Regions from separate parts of the Streptomyces sp. NPDC058985 genome, predicted to be linked through region 1. Evidence: riboswitches for the same ligand, from Rfam matches in the RefSeq annotation. Region 1 holds a riboswitch; each other region holds the start of a gene.
What was found. Region 1 has a riboswitch for cyclic di-AMP ahead of ACFW01_RS30400 (transglycosylase family protein). Riboswitches for the same ligand answer to the same signal wherever they lie in the genome.

Region 1 (4,441 bases):
CGCGGGCCTTCCTGGCGGAGTCCGGGTCGACGACGACGAACCCCGTCTCCCCCGGCATCACGTAGTGCAGCCGCAGCCGGACCTGCTGCTCGGCGTAGGCGTCGTCCTGCCAGCGCGCCTTGAGGTCGCGCAGCTCCTCGACCCGGTCCCGGGTCTCCTGCTGCTCCCGCCGCAGATCGGCGATCTCGGCGCGCTGGGCGACGTACTGCCGTATCGGATAGGCGAGCGCCACGACGAGCGAGCAGAGCACCATCGCGAGCAGCGCGGCCCGGCCGGTCAGCCGGGAGCGACGGGCCTGGCGCTTGGTCTGCGAGCGGTAGACCCGGGCCGCGGTCTGTTCCCCGATGATCCGGATCCTGGTCGCGGTGGAGAAACGGTCCCGGTCCTTCACCGCCATGTCTGTCCCCGCTTCCCGTCCACACGTGCGTACGTCCCCGCACACGGTACGGGACCGAGTACGGGGACGTACGTACGACGCTGCCTGTGACGGCGGCGCTCAGCCCTTGAAGCGCGGGAAGGCGCTGCGGCCGGCGTACACCGCGGCGTCGTCGAGGATCTCCTCGATGCGCAGCAGCTGGTTGTACTTCGCGACGCGCTCGGAGCGGGCCGGGGCGCCGGTCTTGATCTGGCCGCAGTTGGTGGCGACGGCCAGGTCGGCGATGGTGACGTCCTCGGTCTCACCGGAGCGGTGGGACATCATGCACTTGAAGCCGTTGCGCTGGGCCAGCTCGACGGCGTCCAGGGTCTCGGTCAGCGAACCGATCTGGTTGACCTTGACGAGCAGCGCGTTGGCCGAGTTCTCCTCGATGCCGCGGGCCAGGCGCTCCGGGTTGGTGACGAACAGGTCGTCGCCGACGAGCTGCACCTTGTCGCCGAGCTTGGCAGTGATGGTGTTCCAGCCGTCCCAGTCGTCCTCGAACAGCGGGTCCTCGATGGAGACCAGCGGGTACGCCTCGACCAGCTCGGCGTAGTACTCGGTCATCTCGGCGGCGGTGCGGTTCTTGCCCTCGAAGGCGTAGGAACCGTCCTTGTAGAACTCGGACGCGGCGACGTCGAGCGCGAGCGCGATCTGCTCGCCCGGGGTGTAGCCGGCCTCCTTGATCGCCTCCAGGATGAGGTCGAGGGCCTCGCGGTTGGAGCCGAGGTTCGGGGCGAAGCCGCCCTCGTCGCCGAGGCCGGTGGCCAGGCCCTTGCTCTTCAGGACCTTCTTCAGCGTGTGGTAGACCTCGGCGCCCCAGCGCAGGGCCTCGGAGAAGGACTCCGCGCCGATCGGGGCGATCATGAACTCCTGGATGTCCACGTTGGAGTCGGCGTGCGAGCCGCCGTTCAGGATGTTCATCATCGGCACCGGCAGCAGGTGCGCGTTGGGGCCGCCCAGGTAGCGGAAGAGCGGCAGGTCGCTGGCCTCGGAGGCGGCGTGGGCGACGGCGAGGGAGACGCCGAGGATGGCGTTGGCGCCGAGCGAGCCCTTGTTGTCGGTGGCGTCCAGGTCGAACATGGCCTGGTCGATCAGGCGCTGCTCGGTGGCGTCGTAGCCGACCAGCTCCGGGCCGATCTGCTCGATGACGGCGAGGACGGCCTTCTCGACGCCCTTGCCGAGGTAACGGCCCGGGTCGCCGTCGCGGAGTTCGATGGCCTCGAAGGCACCGGTGGAGGCGCCGGACGGAACGGCGGCACGACCCGTGCTGCCGTCGTCGAGGCCGACCTCGACCTCGACCGTGGGGTTGCCTCGGGAGTCCAGGATTTCCCGGGCTACGACGACGTCGATGGACGGCACGAGCATCTCCTTCTTCAATGTGACGCTTCGGTGTGACGCGCGGGTCCGCAGGACCGCGTCGGCTCTGCGGGACCGAGCCTAACCGGCTCCGGGCGATCGGCCAGCCGATCGCCCACCCGCTGGACAGAACCGAGAGTAAATTGTTTCCGAACGAAACAAAGCCGATTTCGAAAAGGGGCCCGCCCCGGTGCGCACGGGGAACACGCACCGGGGCGGGAGTCGCGGCAGGCGCCGCCTACTTCAGGTGCAGCTGCTGACCCGGGAAGATCAGGTCGGCCTCGTCGACGATGTCGTCGTTCAGCTTGAACAGCTTCTCCCAGCCGCCCTTGACCTCGTGCTCCTCGGCGATGGAGCTGAGGGTGTCACCCTTGACGACCTTGTACTCGCCGTCACCCTTCTCGACCTTCTTGCCGGTGGGGGTGGTGACCGTCTTCTTCTCGGCCTTCTTCTCGGCCTTCGGCTCGGCGGCCGGGCGCTCGTCGGAGCGGGACGCCTTCTGCTCGGTGGAGCGGTCGGCGGTGGAGCCGCCGTCCTGGCTCTCGCCGGAGCCGCCGCCGGTGTTCGCGGCGTTCGAGAGGCCGGTGCCGCAGACCGGCCAGGCGCCCTTGCCCTGGCCCGCGAGCACCTTCTCGGCGATCTCGATCTGCTGCGCCTTGCTGGCCTGGTCGGCGGTGGCGGCGTACTGGGTGCCGCCGTAGCCGGCCCAGGTGGAGGCGGAGAACTGGAGGCCGCCGTAGTAGCCGTTGCCGGTGTTGATGGACCAGTTGCCACCGGACTCGCACTGGGCGACGGCGTCCCACTCGGCGTTGGTGGCGGCGGAGGCGTTGCCGGCCGCCATCAGCGGGGCGGCGACGGCGGCACCGGTCACGCCGGCGACGGCGATGACGCGAGTGGCCTTGGACGGACGACGGTGCTTGCCCTTGCCGGAAAACAGCATGGTTGATCCCCTCACCGACGCCTGCGAGGTGAGCTGTCGGGTTCGGGCCGGTTGAGTTGCCCGGCCGGGTTCCTCTCGGAACTCGGCTCCACCCCTAGCCGCTCCGGCAGAACTGCCCGGTGCGGCACTTACCTTGGGTCCCCCGCTCCTGCCTTCGGCGCTTTACGCGACGACTGTTCCCGTACGGCCGCTGGCAGGATTCGGCGTTGCGGCTGTCGGGGCCCGCGATGGCGAGCGGTCATGACCGTAGACACGCGCTCCGCGGATTTTCAAAGACGATCACGGCTTCTGAGACCTATCTCTCACGAGATCCAAAACGGACATAGAGCCTCTAACCGTGACGTGAACTCCCCCTACTTTTCGCCCGATTCGCCCGTGACCGTGAGCGTCTGACCGGGCAGGATGCGGTCGGGGTCGTGGCCGACGACCCGCTCGTTGTCGGAGTAGAGCGCGCGCCATCCGCCGTCGACGCCAAGGGAGTCGGCGATGGCCCAGAGATTGTCCCCGGAGCGGACGATGTAGGAGCCGTCGTCGGCGTCCCCCGGCCCTCCGTCACGCGAGGCGTGCCGGCCCGAGGTGCTGTCGGTGAGCCCCTTCCAGCGCCCGCCCTCGTCCGCGCTGTCGCCGCGATGCTTGCCGGAGCCCGACGAGCGGTCGGCGGCCTCCGGTTCGGCGGTGGCGTGAGGGTTGCTTTCGGGCGTTGTGTCCGTCTTGGCGGATTGATCCTTGCCGTCGGACGAGGCATCGGAAGAGCCCGACGAGGGCGAGGAGGACGGCGAAGGGGACGAACCGGACGTCTCGGGGGACGAGTCCGACCCCTCGGTCGACTCCGACGGAGACGGCGAAGCGGACGACTCGGACGAATCCGTCACGTTCGGAGACGTGGTCGACTCGGGCGTCTTGCCGGCGGAGGACTCGGCCGATTCCGGGGTCTCCGACTTCTCCGGGGACCGCGACTCCTCCGACGAGCCGTCACCGGTCGCGTCCGTGGCGCCGGTGGCCCCAGGGGGGTTGCCGAGACCCGCGAGCAGCCCGCAGGTCGGCCAGGCCGCGATGCCCTGGTCCGCGTACAGCTTCTCGGCGATTCTTATCTGCTGGGAGCGACTGGCCTGGTCGGCGCTGGCCGCGTACTCCAGACCGCCGTACCGCTCCCACGCCTCCTGGGGGAGCTGGAGGCCGCCGTAGTAGCCGTTGCCGGCGTTCTGGCTCCAGGCGCCGCCGGTCTCGCACTCGGCGACCTGGTCCCAGTTCGCCCCGGCCGCGTGCGCGCCGGTGGCGCCGAGCAGCGGGATGGCGATGGCGGAGCCGGTCACTCCGGCGGCGACGACCAGTGCGGGAGCCTGGCGGGGGCGGCGATGACGACCGTTCCCGGAGAGCATGCGACGACCTTTCACAGACGACGGGGACCGTGCGGCGGGTGATGCTCGTCGCCACACTGATTCGTGAACGTATAGGCAGATGATCGCTTGTCACAAGTTCATGCCGCGCAGATCACGTGAAGATCACAGAGTTGAGGGCGTGTCAGGTTTGCCTTGACGACGCACCGTTGCCGGGCGCTGACGCGGACGGCGTGAACGAGACGGGCAAAGTGCGCAGACCACGCATGATGAGACCGCCGCGCCAGCGCAGTTCGCCAGGGTCCGCGGCGAGGCGCAGGTCGGGGAGGCGGGTGAGGAGCGTGGCGAGCGCGGTCTGGCCCTCCAGCCGGGCGAGCGGGGCGCCGAGGC
Region 2 (4,441 bases), on a different contig from region 1:
GGTTCGGCCGGTTCACGCTCTGCCGGGACGACCAGGGCTCCCTCTTCGGCCTGCACGAGCCGCCGCACGGGAAATGATCGCGGGGTTGCGCGATTCCCACCCCCTCACAATGTACGTCCTGTACATTTTATACGGAGCCAGTGCAGCCGAAGAGGGTTCCGTCACGAGAAGGGGTTCGCCATGACCCGACCGTCCGCCCGCCACGTCCTGCCCGAGTTCACCGAGCGCACGAGCGCCGGGGCCCGGACGTCGGATCCGTACTCGAAACTGCTGGAGGAGCGGATCGTCTTCCTCGGGACGCCGGTCGACGAGACCTCCGCGAACGACGTGATGGCGCAGTTCATGCACCTGGAGCACCAGGCCCCGGACCGGGACATCGCCCTCTGCATCAACTCCCCGGGCGGCTCGTTCACGGCCATGACGGCGATCTACGACACGATGCGCTACGTCGCCTGCGACGTGGAGACGACCTGCCTCGGACAGGCCGGCGCGTCCGCCGCGCTGCTGCTGGCGGCGGGCACGCCGGGCAAGCGCGCGATGCTGCCCGGGGCGCGGGTGGTGCTCCGTCAGCCGCTGCTCACCGAGCCGATCGAGGGGCAGGCGAGCGACCTGGCCATCCGGGCCGAGGAGTTGGCACGGATCCGCGCCCGCCTGGAGGAGATCCTTGTACGGCACACGGGCCGCACTCCGGCGCAGGTGACCGAGGACATCGAGCGGGACACCGTCCTGGACGCCCAACAGGCTCTGGAGTACGGGCTGGTGGACCGGATCGTGTCCGACCGCTCCGCCGCGCCCGGCACACCCGGCACCCGGTGAACGGCCGATGCTGCCACCGGAACTGCCGCCCCTGCCCGCCCTGACCCGCGCCGAGGCGGAGCTGATCGACCGCTACCTGGACGTCGTCGACCTGCTCGGGCGCATCAACCCCGCGCGGGACGGCGACACCTACCGGGGACTGCGGGCCGCCCAGGCGCTGGTCGGGAAGGCCGCGGCCCTGCGTGACGCGCTGGAGCTGATGCACGCCCGGGGCGAGACCGAACTGCACGCGCCCCCCCTCGCCCGCGCCCTGCGGGTACTGGACGGCGAGCGGCGGACGGGACGCCTCAGTCTTCCGCCGTGTTCCGAGAGTTGAGTGGACGGGGTTCGAAACGGACCAAAAGACGTACCTCCTTTCGGCGTAGGAACACACCCGGTTGACGACCGGTCCGGGTTGCGCGGCCGCCCTCCCCCGACGTCCGCGCCTACCGCTGCGCCGCTGGTCCCGGGGGCGTCATCGCCTACGACCCCGGCTCGAACACAGCGGCGTCCACCCGAACGGGTGGGTGGTGAGTAACAACACAAAAGGCACGTTCCGTTGGGAATTCCCCCTCCGGCGAGACAAGATCCGTGACTGACGACAAGCCCCCGCCGCAGCGGCGGGGCGGTCCGGGCGGACGCCGAGTCCTGCCGCCGCCCGGACGACCGGTCGCGAGGAAGTGGATCGGCAGGAGTGGAGGACCCGAGCACGACGGGTCGCAGGAGCGGTCGCCTCCGTGGGAGAGGCGCCGGACCGAGCAGCCCTTGGGGTGAAGCCGCACTCGTGCGGCCGGGCAACTTCGCCAGCCCGAATCCGACAGGTCATCCTTCACAGGCGGCTGACGAAGGGTTGCGCATGTTCGCGCTCAATCGTGTCCCGTCCCTGATGGCTCGTGCCGGTACGGCCTCGGCCCTCACTCTCGCCGCGGTAGGCGGCTCCGTCGTGGTCCCCGGCTTCTCCTCGGAGGCGGCCGCGGCGGCTCATGCGACGAAGGCCCTCAAGATCGCGGCATCCAAGAAGGGTTCCCCCTACAGGTGGGGCGCCGTCGGGCCCCGCAGGTTCGACTGCTCCGGCCTGACGCTGTACTCGTTCAAGAAGGCCGGCAAGAAGCTGCCGCGCACGGCGGCCCAGCAGTACAACAAGACCCGCCACGTCTCGGCCAAGAAGCGCAAGGCCGGAGACCTGGTCTTCTTCCACTCGGGCCGCAGCGTCTACCACGTCGGCATCTACGCCGGGAAGGGCAAGCTCTGGCACGCCCCGAAGACCGGGGACGTGGTACGCCTGCAGAAGATCTGGACCGGGAGCGTCTCCTACGGCCGGGTCAAGTAGCCCCCAGGGGCCAGACGCCCCGTGATCGAGTGACACGGGGTCAGACAGCCCGGGGTCGAGCAGCTCTCCCGAGGGGGATGACGGCGTTCTGCCCCGCCGTCACCCCCTCGGCGGCGGCCGGCGTGCCGGGGGCGGTCCAGGGCAGTTCGATGGAGACGGTCTTGCCGCCCTCCCGCGTGGGGCGGACCCGCAGCTTGCCGCCGCATTCGGCGGTCAGCCAGCGGATGATCACCATGCCGCGGCCGTTGTCCTGCTGCACGGCGGCCGGCAGGCGCTTGGGGAAGCGCGGATGGCTGTCGGTGACGCCGATGCGCAGCCGCTCGTCACGGTCGAGGACGAGGTCCACCGTGAAGGTGGGCGACTGCCCGAGCGTGTGCTGGACCGCGTTGGTCGCCAGTTCGGAGACGATCAGCCGGACCGTGTCGGACATCTCCGCGTCCGCCGGCAGGCCCCACTCCACCAGCGTGCCGGCCACATAGGTGCGCGCGGCGGCCACCGAAGCGGGATCGCTCGGCAGAGTGACGGATGCTTCCAGGTGATCGGCCATGGCAACGTCGTCCCTTTCTCACGGGACCGTGGTCCGACACGAAGCGGGCGGTTCGAGTACGGTCCCGGACTGGTGCTTCGCCGCCAGACTGCCATCACCCGGCCCGTGAAGGACGGCGATCCGCCAAGATATGCATATATCTGTCGCTCGAAGCGGTGAACTCTGCGACGGCAGAGCGGATTTGGGCGGCCCATAAGGAGTAAGGGAGTGGCCCATGCAGCACGGTCCGGTGGTGCGCCGCAGAAAGCTGGGCGCGGAACTGCGCGCCCTGCGCACGACGGCGGGCATCACCAGCGGGGAGGCGGCCCGGCTGGTGGGCTGGCACCAGTCGAAGGTCAGCCGCATCGAGACCGGGACGAGCGGGGCGAAACCGGCCGACGTGCGGTTACTGCTCGACGCCTACGGCGTGGACGACGACCAGCTGCGCGGGCTGCTGGTGATGCTGGCGCGCTCCGACGACGCGGGCGGCCGGCACCACTGGTGGCACGCCTACCGCGGGGTGCTGCCGCCCACCTACCGCGACTTCATCAGCCTGGAGTCCCAGGCCGGCGCGATGCGCACGCTGGAGACGACGGTGGTCCCCGGCCTCCTGCAGACCCCGGAGTACGCCCGCGAGGTGACGCGGGCCGCCGTGGACGGCATGCCGGAGGAGCGGCTGGACGCGCTGGTGGAGGTCAGGCTGGCCCGGCAGGACGTGCTGCGCGGCGAACCGCCGCTGGAGCTGAGCGCGGTGCTGGACGAGGCGGTGCTGCGCCGGCAGGTGGGCGGCCCCGGGGTGATGGCACGTCAGCTGGAGCGGCTGGTGGAGGCGGCGCGTCTGCCGCATGTCCGGCTCCAGGTATTGCCGTTTGCCGCCGGGGCGCACATCGGTGTCACCGGCCCTTTCGTAATCTTCTCTTTTTCGAGCACTTCTGATCTGGACGTGGTTGTTCTCGACCACTTGACGAGTAGCCTGCATCTCGAACGGAAAGAAGACCTAGAGGCCTATACCGAGGCCTTCAACGCCCTTCTGATCCATGCCCTTTCGCCCGAGGACTCGTTGGACTTCATCGCCGCGACCGCGGCAGGCGCGTAAGGAGGCACCATGTCAGGCTCCATGTCCGAACTTCCCCGGAACATCCCTGCCGGCACCGATCTGACCGGCGTGCGGTGGCTGCGCAGCAGCTACAGCACGGGCGCGAACAACTGCGTGGAGACGGCCCGGCCGTCGGCCGGCCGCTGGGCCGGACTTCTCGCGGTGCGCGACTCCAAGAACCCCGCCGGGGCCGCCCTGCTCTTCTCCCCCGAGAGCTGGACGTCCTTCACCGCCGGGATCCACCAGGACTGACCACCCCACGAGACGTCGGACGACACACGGCCATGCCACGCCGACTCATGGTCGCGTCTCGCCGATCACCCGCACCGCGCGTTCGATCTGTTCCCCGGAGAGGTCCGCCCGAGCGGTCAGCCTGAGCCGTGAGACACCGTCCGGCACGGAAGGAGGACGGAAACAGCCCACGGACAGGCCGGCCGCACGGCAGTCGGCCGCCCACCGCACCGCCCCCTCCGGGGAAGGCGCGCGCACCGAGACCACCGCGGCGTCCGGACGTACCGCCTCCAGGCCCGACGCGGTCAGGCGCGCGTGCAGTTCGGCGGCGACGGCACGGGCCCGCGCCGCGCGCTCCGGCTCGCGGCGCAGCAGGGTCAGCGCGGCCAGCGCCGCGCCCGTCGCGGCCGGGGCGAGGCCGGTGTCGAAGATGAACGTCCGGGCGGCGTTGACCAGGTGGCCG
Region 3 (4,441 bases), on a different contig from region 1:
CTACATGCTGGCCGGTTCCCTGGCCGACCGAGACCACGCCGCGGGCTTCGCCGCCTACGAACACGGCACCCGTGACTTCGTGACCCTGAACCAGAACCTGGTCGGCCAGGGCGGCGCCACCCTCTTCCCGACCACCGCGCGCGCCCTGGAGCAGCGCAACGACCGACTGCGCGACCTCAGCGCCATGCCCGCGCCGGAGCCCCGCCCCGCCCATTCAGCCCTCACCCTGCCCGCCTTCGGCAGCCGCTGATACTCCGCTCGGTTCTCACACCGCCGCTGCCGGACCGGGTGCTTTTTTTCGCACCATTCCGCCTGCCGTATTCCTGCCGACCGGCAGGAATACGGCAGGCGGAAAATCCCCCCGAATTTCCTGCTCTTTGTATACGGGACCCATGTTAATGCCGCAGGCTCGCCGTGTTTACGGGACGTTGCGGGTTCCTCACACGCTCCGTCCTGCCGCCGCCGGAGTCGAATCGCAGGCGGTGTCCCGGTACCGACTGCTCGACGTGCAGCGCCATGAGCGCCCGCGCCCGGTCGCCGTCGCCCCGGGCCACCGCGTCGAGGATCGCGCCGTGCTCGGCCCAGTACTCCACCGGTCCGGCCGGCGCCTCCACGTCGTACATCCAGGCGATCTTGTGGCGCAGCTGGGTCAGCAGCGCCGTCAGGGAGGGGCTGCCGGCGGCCTGGGCGAGGGTCTCGTGGAACCAGCCGCCCAGGGAGCGCAGATCCTCGCCACTGCCCTGCCTGGCACGTTCCTGCCCCAGGCGGACCAGGCCGCGCAACACCTTGAGGTGGGCGTCGGTCCGGCGGCGGGCGGCCCGGGCGGCGCCCAGGGGCTCCAGGAGCGTACGGGTCTCCAGCAGGTCTTCGGCCTCCCGTTCGGTCGGTTCCGCGACGCACGCGCCCGCGTGCCGCCGGGTCACCACGAAGCCCTCGGCCTCCAGCGTGCGCAGGGCCTCGCGGACGGGGACGCGGGAGACGCCGTAGCGACGGGCGAGGAGTTCCTCGGTGAGCCGGCCCCCGCGCACGTGGACGCCGGCGACGATGTCGTCCCGGATCGCCGTGCACACCGAATGCGCCGGAATACGCATGACCGACCTCCGCTTTAATCCCCGTGAAACGTCGACGATTGACGTGTCCAGCGACTCTAGGCCAATCCAGCGGATATTCCGACGGCGGAGCGGATTTCATGGATCTTTTTTGGCCTACGACGGGCGGCTGCGCACCGACGAAAACCAAAAGCCCCGGCTCGGACGGCCGGGGCTTTCGGGTGGTGTCGCGGGGTCCGCCGTCAGACGTTCACGCCGTGGGAGCGGAGGTAGGCGACGGGGTCCATGTCCGAGCCGTACTCGGGGCTCGTACGGGCCTCGAAGTGCAGGTGGGGCCCGGTGACGTTGCCGGTGGCGCCGGAGAGGCCGATCTGCTGGCCGGGTTCGACCGACTGGCCGACGGAGACGCCGACGGACGACAGGTGCCCGTACTGCGTGTACGTGCCGTCGTGCATCTTGATCACGACCTGATTGCCGTACGCCCCGCCCCAGCCGGCCTCGACGACGGTGCCGACGCCGACCGCGTGCACGGTCGTGCCGCTGGAGGCGTGGAAGTCGATGCCGGTGTGGCTGCCGGAGGACCACAGGGAGCTGCCGGCCTGGTACGCGGTGGAGACGTAGGACGAGGTGATCGGCGGAACGAACGTGTTGAGGCGCTTGCGCTCCGCCTCCCGCGCGGCGCGCTCCTTGGCCTCGCGTGCCTCCTTGGCCGCCTCGGCGGCCCGCTCGCGCGCGGCCTCCTGGGCCGCCTCACGGGCGGCGGCGTCCGCGGCGGCCTGCCGCTGTGCGAGGGCCTGGGCGTCGATCTCCTCGGCCAGGGAGTCGCCGATGGTGATGACCGGGGTGAGTCCGCTCCGTTCCGCCTGGGGCTCGGCGGCGAGCGCCGGTGCCGCGAGGGTGCCGACGACGCCGGTGGTGGCGAGAGCCGCGACACCCGCCGCGCGGGCGGTACTGCGATGCATCTTGCTGGGACGCCGGTGCTTCCCGGTGGCGCGCGTGAACGCCATGTAGAGGCTGGTCCTTTCCTTCCCTCTCGCCTACCGGGTTAGCTGACGGGTTCGGAGCAGGAAGGTCTCCTACGGGCCCCCTCGCGACACGCGCGGGCGTCCGATTCACCCCAGGGACTGCGATGGGTCCCCGGCTCCCCTGGCTCGCGCCATGTGGGGACTCGGCGATGACTGTCCGGTGCCGCGGGTGCGGCGCACTGCCTGACGAACAGCCCGGATGACGCTAAACGGGGCTGCGTTCAATCCTCAAACGCAACAAGACTTTTGTAGCGCATGCCACAGGGCAGACGGGCAGCCTCTCCCTCAATTCGGACAAACGGCGGCCCCGGTGACACTCCGGTCACTGGGGCCGCTCTCCGCGCGTGCCGCTACTCGGCCGCCACCACGGTGACTTCACCGATGCCGAGGGCCTCGACGGGCTCCTTGATCTGTGCGGCGTCACCGACGAGGACGGTCACCAGACGGTCGACCGGGAAGGCGTTCACGACCGCCGCCGTGGCCTCCACGGTGCCCGTGGCGGCCAGTTGACGGTAGAGGGTCGCCTGGTAGTCGTCGGGCAGGTACTGCTCGACCTGGTCGGCCAGGGTGCTCGCCACGGCCGCGGCCGTCTCGTACTTCAGCGGCGCCACGCCCACCAGGTTCTGCACGGCCACGTCGCGCTCGGGGTCGGTGAGCCCCTCCGCGGCGAGCTTGCGCAGCACCGTCCACAGGTCCTCCAGGGCGGGGCCGGTGTTCGGGGTGTCGACGGAGCCGCTGATGGCGAGCATGGCGGCGCCGGTGCCGTCCGGCGCGGACCGCAGCACCTGCCCGAAGGCCCGAACGCCGTAGGTGTAGCCCTTCTCCTCGCGCAGGACGCGGTCCAGGCGGGAGGTGAGAGTGCCGCCGAGGCAGTAGGTGCCGAGCACCTGTGCGGGCCACACGCGGTCGTGCCGGTCGGATCCGGTGCGGCCGATCAGCAGCTGCGTCTGGACGGCGCCGGGCCGGTCCACGATGACGACGCGGCCCCGGTCGTCGGCGGTCACCGGCGGCACGGGACGGGGTTCGGCGGCGGAGCCGGTCCACGCGCCCAGGGTCTCGCCCAGCAGCGCGTCCAGGTCGAGGCCGGTGAGGTCGCCGACGACCACGGCGGTGGCCGTGGCGGGGCGGACGTGCCTCTCGTAGAAGGCGCGTACGGAGCCGGAGTCGATGGCCTCGACCGTCTCCTCGGTGCCCTGGCGCGGGCGCGACATGCGGGTCCCGGCCGGGAACAGCTCCTTGGAGAGCTCCTTGGCCGCGCGGCGGGCCGGGTTGGCCAGCTCGTGCGGGATCTCGTCGAGGCGGTTGCGGACCAGCCGTTCGACCTCGCTGTCCGCGAAGGCGGGTGCCCTCAGGGCGTCGGCGACGAGGCCGAGCGCCTTGGCGAGGCGCGAGGCGGGCACCTCCAGGCTGAGCCGGACACCGGGGTGGTCGGCGTGCGCGTCGAGGGTGGCGCCGCAGCGCTCCAGCTCGGCGGCGAACTCCTCGGCGGAGTGCTTGTCGGTGCCCTCGGAGAAGGCGCGCGCCATGATCGTGGCGACACCGTCGAGGCCGGCCGGCTCGGCGTCCAGGGGCGCGTCGAGGAGCACCTCGACGGCGACGACCTGCTGGCCGGGGCGGTGGCAGCGCAGTACCGTCAGCCCGTTGTCGAGGCTGCCGCGGCCGGGCGCGGGGAACGCCCACGGCTTGGGCTCGCCGGCCTGCGGCTGGGCGTGGAAGTCCATGGTGGCGAGGTCGGTCACTTGGCCGCCTCCTCGTTCTCGTCGGTGGCGTCGTTCTCGGCGGCGTGCTCGTCGGTGGGGGCGGTCGGCTCGTAGACGAGCACCGCGCGGTTGTCGGGGCGCAGGCGGGCCTTGGCGACCTCCTGGACCTCCGCCGCCGTCACCTCGAGCACCCGCTGCACGGCGGTGAGGGCGAGCTGCGGGTCGCCGAACAGCACGGCGTACCGGCACAGTTCGTCGGCGCGTCCGGCGACCGTGCCCAGCCGGTCCAGCCATTCGCGCTCCAGCTGGGCCTGGGCGCGCTCCATCTCCTCGGCGGTGGGGCCCTCCTCGGCGAACCGGGCCAGCTCCTCGTCGATGGCGGCCTCGATGACCGGCACCTCGACGTCACCGGACGTCTTCACGTCCAGCCACCCCAGGGAGGGCGCCCCGGCAAGCCGCAGCAGGCCGAACCCGGCGGCGACGGCCGTGCGGTCGCGCCGCACCAGCCGGTTGTAGAGGCGGGACGACTCGCCGCCGCCCAGGACGGTGAGCGCCAGGTCGGCCGCGTCGCTCGCGCGCGTGCCGTCCTCCGGGAGCCGGTAGGCCGCCATCAGGGCGCGGGCCGGGACCTCCTCCTCGACGACCTCGCGCAGCTGGCCGCCCATGA
Region 4 (4,441 bases), on a different contig from region 1:
GCCGATCCGGAGGGCCGGGTCCGGGCGGTGCCGCCCGGGTTCTGGAAGACGCCGTCACGGAAGTGCGGCGATCTGCGGATGCGCGCCATGCGCTCACCGGTCGGGTCCGCGCCGAAGGCCGCGGGCCGGGGCGTACGGAGCCCGGAACTCGGGGAACGGTATCCGGCCACGGTAACCTCCAGGTGGATTGGGTCAGGCTCTCATTATGGTCGTCTCGTGTGACACCGACTGATCGTGTCCGGAGCTTGGGGGACGGGGCGTGGTGCGAGTCCGGTTGAGTGTGGCCGAGCGGCGCGAGGAGCTGCTGCGCGCGGCCGTCGAGCAGATATCGGCGCGAGGTGTCGCGGCGCTGCGGATCGCCGACGTGGCGTCCGCGCTCGGGGTGAGCAACGCGTTGGTGCTCTACCACTTCTCCACGAAGGAGAAGCTGGTCGCCGCCGCCTTCGCCCGGGCCGCCGAGGACGATCTGGCTCATCTGCGCGGACTGCTCGGCCGCCGTACGTCGGCGGTGCGCCGTCTGCGGGCCGCCGTGCGGTGGTACGCCCCGACGGGGCAGGCCAAGGGCTGGCGGCTGTGGATCGAGGGCTGGGCGGCGGCGCTGCGCGAGCCCGTGCTGCGGGACGTCACGCGCGACCTGGACCGCCGGTGGAAGGCCGCGATCGCCGAGGTCATCGCCGAGGGGGTGGCCGCCGGGGAGTTCCCCTGCCCGGACCCCGAGGGCGCGGCCCTGCGGCTGACCGCGCTCCTCGACGGGCTCGCCGTGCAACTGACGTCGTACGGGGGCACGGTGTCGCGGGCCCGGGCGCGGGAGTGGACGGACGAGGCACTCGCCCGGGAACTGGGCCTGCCGCGGGAGGCGTTGGGCCACCCCCGCCGCTGACCCGCCGTACCCCGTCCGCAGCCGGCCTCCGCAGCCGGCCCGCCCGCACGACGCCGTCACGCCACCGAGGCGATCCGCGTCTTGATGTCGTGCGGCGACAGCGCCCCCTTGGCGGTCACGTGGTCGCCCGAGGACTGGCCGCGCAGCCGGCGCCCGATCCACGGCACCAGGTACTCGCGGGCCCAGTGCACGTCGTCCCGGCGTACGTCCAGCGCGGCGCGGTAGGGCAGCGGCGGCCAGGGCTGGTCCGGGTCGGCCGGCACGGGCAGGCCGAGCGCCTGTCCGGCGCGCAGCGCCACCCGTGTGTGGCCCTCCGGCGACAGGTGCAGGCGGTCGGCGTCCCACGCCCTGCGGTCCTGGACGCTGCGGAGCGACCAGAGGTCGAGCACCGGGCAGCCGTACCGGTCGGCGATGGCGCGGACGTGTCCGTTGTACGTGGCGATCTTGCCGCGCAGATGCCTGAGCACGGGCACGCCGCGGGTGTCGAACCCGGTCGTCACGAGGACGGTGCCGGCCGCTTCGGCCAGCGCGGCCACCGCCCGCTCGAACCGCTCGGCCACCTCGTCGGGGTCGGTGCCGGGCCGGAGGATGTCGTTGCCGCCGGCCGCGAACGAGACGAGGTCCGGCGCGAGTTCGGCGACTCGGGGGACCTGTTCGGCCGCGATCTGGTCGAGCAGCCTGCCGCGCACGGCGAGGTTCGCGTAGGTGAAGTCGCCCTCGGGGCGCCGGTCCGCGAGCAGTACGGCGAATCGGTCGGCCCAGCCGACGAACGCCCCGTCGGGGCCGCGGTCGCCGACGCCCTCGGTGAAGCTGTCCCCCAGCGCCACGTACGACCCGATCACTGCTCTGCTGTCATTCTTCGAATCGTCTGCCACATCGGGCCATGATTCACCTTGGAATGTGACCTACGCGACCGTAGGCAGGGGTTGACGGTCGGTGAGAAAGGCCACGCCTAAAGGCTTGGTCAATTGCGGAATACACCGAAGGCCGGACCCGGGGATCGGGGTCCGGCCTTCGGTGGTGTGGGGGCTGCGCCCTGGCCGTGCGTCAGAGAGAGACGCCGTGCGAGCGCAGGAACGCGACCGGGTCGATGTCCGACCCGTAGTCCGGCGTGGTGCGGATCTCGAAGTGCAGGTGCGGACCGGTCACGTTGCCGGTGGCACCCGAGAGGCCGACCTGCTGGCCCGCCGTCACCGACTGGCCGGCGGAGACGGAGAGGGAGGAGAGGTGGGCGTACTGGGCGTAGTGGCCGTCGGCGAGCTGGATGACGACCTGGTTGCCGTACGCACCGCCGGGGCCGGCGGAGACGACGGTGCCCGCGCCGACGGCCTTGAGCGGGGTGCCGGTCGGGACGACGAAGTCGGTGCCGGTGTGGTAGCCGCTGGACCACATGCTGCCGGACTGGTGGTACGGGGTACCGACGGTGCCGCCCGCGACGGGGGAGGTGTAGCCGCTGCTGGTGCCGGCGTCCGAGGTGGAGGCCTTCTCGGCGTCCGTGGACTTCTCGGCCGGCTTGGCGGCGGGCTTCTCCGCCTCGGCCGGCTTCTCGGCGGCGGGCTTCTCGGCGGCCGGCTTCTCCGACTGGGCGGTCTTGGCGCCGACCGAGAGCTTCAGGCCGGGGTGGATCAGCGACGGGTCCGAACCGACGGCCTGGCGGTTGTCCTCGTAGAGCTTCTTCCAGCCGCCGTCGACGTTCTGCTCGTCGGCGATCCGGGAGAGGTAGTCGCCGCTCTTGACGGTGTAGGTCCGCGCGTCCGAGTTCTTCTCGGCGCCACTCGCGGCGGCCTTCTTCGCCGTCGCCGCAATGGACTGGACGGACTGCTCGGAAACGGAGTGCGCGGGAGCGGCGTTGGCGCCGGCGGCCCCGATCAGCGGGAGGGCGAGCGCGGCGCCACCGGTTCCGGCGACGGCGATGGTGCGGGTCAGGCGCATGGCCCTGGTACGGCGGTGCTTACCCTTCGCGGGCATGGCGAATTCCTCTCCGGCGCCTGCGAGGTGAGCTGTCGGGTTCGGGCTGGAGATGCCCGGCCGCGCCGAAACGCGGCTTCACCCCAAGCCGTTCCGGGAACCGGAACAGGCATTCGTACCTGTGGGTCCCCCGCTCCTGCCGGGTACGGGTGGTGGATGAGAGTGGGCTCCGGTCGGCGGCAGGATTAGGCGTCCGTCCGGATCGGTGGTGAACGTAAGGGACCAAGACGCACCCGGACAAGCGAAGGGTTCCACCAGAAGGTGTTCCGATTGATCCTTTACGGGAATTTCCGGTCACACTCCGTCGATTCGGGGAATGGCTTTTCGTGTGAACATCCTTGAAAACCGGCTTGATTACGTGGACATGACGGACGACGCACGGTTACGGATATGACGCTGCTCACGCGCCACTTCTCCACCCTTTCGCAATTCAACGCCAGTTGGGATTAAGGCATCAATTCGGACAGAAGGTGCGAGGTCGCCCTTAATCCCCTGTGGACAACTCATGGGCGCAGCCAGGGGATGCCGTATCGTCGAGGCGAGCCCGCCGCCGAGCAGCGTCGGCGGGGCGGAGTGGGAGGAGTCCCCGTGACGCAGCAGGTCCCGTCGACCGAACCCGAGCTGACCGGTGTGCGCAATTTCCGGGACGTCGGCGGACTGCCGGCCGCGGACGGGCGACGGGTGCGGCATGGCGTGCTGTTCCGCAGCGGCCACCTGGCGCACGCCACCGGGGAGGACGCCGCCTTCCTGGCCACCCTCGGCCTGCACACCATCTTCGACTTCCGCAACGCGGCCGACCAGAAGCTGGAAGGCCCCGACGTCGAGCTGCCGGGCGTGCGCAATGTGAACCTGCCGCTGAGCGACCCGGCCGACGGCGCCGAGTTCTGGAAGATGGTCCGCGACGGCGACCTCGACCAGCTGCACGCGATCCTGGCCGACGGCAAGGGCGCCCGACGGATGATCGCGTCCTACCGCACGATCATCACGGAGCGCACGGAGGAGCACTCCCGGGTGCTGCACGCGCTGGCCGAGGACAGCGTCCCCGCCCTGATGCACTGCGCGGCCGGCAAGGACCGCGCGGGCCTGTCGATCGCGGTCACGCTGCTCGCGCTCGGTGTCGAGCGCGATGCCGTCCTCGACGACTACCTCAAGTCGAACGCCACGCACCGCCGCTACAAGGTGCGCCGCGGCGGCTCCGCCGCCTCGGCCTACTCCCCCGAGGTCATGGAGCTGCTGAGTCCCTTGTTCGACGCGCGCGCCGAGTACCTGGCGGCGGCCTTCGACACCGTCGAGGAGACCTGGGGCGGCGTCGACGCCTACCTGGAGCAGGGCCTGCACCTCACCCCGGCGGCCCGGGAGCGGCTGCGCGAGCGGATGCTGGACTGATCCGGCGCGGCAGCGGTCCGCCCGGCCGCTAGCGGCCGGCGCCCACCTCGAAGAGCAGGTAGAGGAAGCCGCCGAAGACGTGTCCCAGGGCGATGTAGATGAGCAGCCGCACCCACAGGGCGCGCGGGAACTTCTCCTCCATGGATCTCACGGCATCTCCCCGGGGGGCGTCGGGCCGAGGCACAGCGCGGCCGTCGGGCTCTGCAG

Region 2: linked by a shared signal. The riboswitch ahead of ACFW01_RS20275 (C40 family peptidase) and the one ahead of ACFW01_RS30400 (transglycosylase family protein) in region 1 are both predicted to bind cyclic di-AMP.
Region 3: linked by a shared signal. The riboswitch ahead of ACFW01_RS17420 (M23 family metallopeptidase) and the one ahead of ACFW01_RS30400 (transglycosylase family protein) in region 1 are both predicted to bind cyclic di-AMP.
Region 4: linked by a shared signal. The riboswitch ahead of ACFW01_RS03530 (peptidoglycan DD-metalloendopeptidase family protein) and the one ahead of ACFW01_RS30400 (transglycosylase family protein) in region 1 are both predicted to bind cyclic di-AMP.

The regions. Positions count from the first base shown of each region.
Region 1 is NZ_JBHYJX010000044.1:44,530-48,970, forward strand. It holds gene ACFW01_RS30390 (septum formation initiator family protein) at 1-397, opposite strand, end outside; gene eno (phosphopyruvate hydratase) at 497-1,777, opposite strand; gene ACFW01_RS30400 (transglycosylase family protein) at 2,013-2,714, opposite strand; cyclic di-AMP (ydaO/yuaA leader) riboswitch at 2,718-2,884, opposite strand; gene ACFW01_RS30405 (transglycosylase family protein) at 3,068-4,093, opposite strand; gene ACFW01_RS30410 (cytochrome P450) at 4,236-4,441, opposite strand, start outside.
Region 2 is NZ_JBHYJX010000021.1:120,521-124,961, reverse strand. It holds gene ACFW01_RS20290 (VOC family protein) at 1-77, shown strand, start outside; gene ACFW01_RS20285 (ATP-dependent Clp protease proteolytic subunit) at 181-816, shown strand; gene ACFW01_RS20280 (hypothetical protein) at 824-1,132, shown strand; cyclic di-AMP (ydaO/yuaA leader) riboswitch at 1,501-1,648, shown strand; gene ACFW01_RS20275 (C40 family peptidase) at 1,652-2,125, shown strand; gene ACFW01_RS20270 (ATP-binding protein) at 2,166-2,672, opposite strand; gene ACFW01_RS20265 (helix-turn-helix transcriptional regulator) at 2,887-3,747, shown strand; gene ACFW01_RS20260 (DUF397 domain-containing protein) at 3,769-3,999, shown strand; gene ACFW01_RS20255 (8-amino-7-oxononanoate synthase) at 4,045-4,441, opposite strand, start outside.
Region 3 is NZ_JBHYJX010000017.1:30,247-34,687, forward strand. It holds gene ACFW01_RS17410 (FAD-dependent monooxygenase) at 1-250, shown strand, start outside; gene ACFW01_RS17415 (GntR family transcriptional regulator) at 396-1,091, opposite strand; gene ACFW01_RS17420 (M23 family metallopeptidase) at 1,292-2,056, opposite strand; cyclic di-AMP (ydaO/yuaA leader) riboswitch at 2,069-2,233, opposite strand; gene ACFW01_RS17425 (M16 family metallopeptidase) at 2,425-3,813, opposite strand; gene ACFW01_RS17430 (M16 family metallopeptidase) at 3,810-4,441, opposite strand, start outside.
Region 4 is NZ_JBHYJX010000003.1:94,115-98,555, forward strand. It holds gene ACFW01_RS03515 (MBL fold metallo-hydrolase) at 1-170, opposite strand, end outside; gene ACFW01_RS03520 (TetR/AcrR family transcriptional regulator) at 260-880, shown strand; gene ACFW01_RS03525 (SGNH/GDSL hydrolase family protein) at 937-1,722, opposite strand; gene ACFW01_RS03530 (peptidoglycan DD-metalloendopeptidase family protein) at 1,928-2,848, opposite strand; cyclic di-AMP (ydaO/yuaA leader) riboswitch at 2,853-3,010, opposite strand; gene ACFW01_RS03535 (tyrosine-protein phosphatase) at 3,437-4,234, shown strand; gene ACFW01_RS03540 (DUF6126 family protein) at 4,263-4,376, opposite strand; gene ACFW01_RS03545 (XRE family transcriptional regulator) at 4,382-4,441, opposite strand, start outside.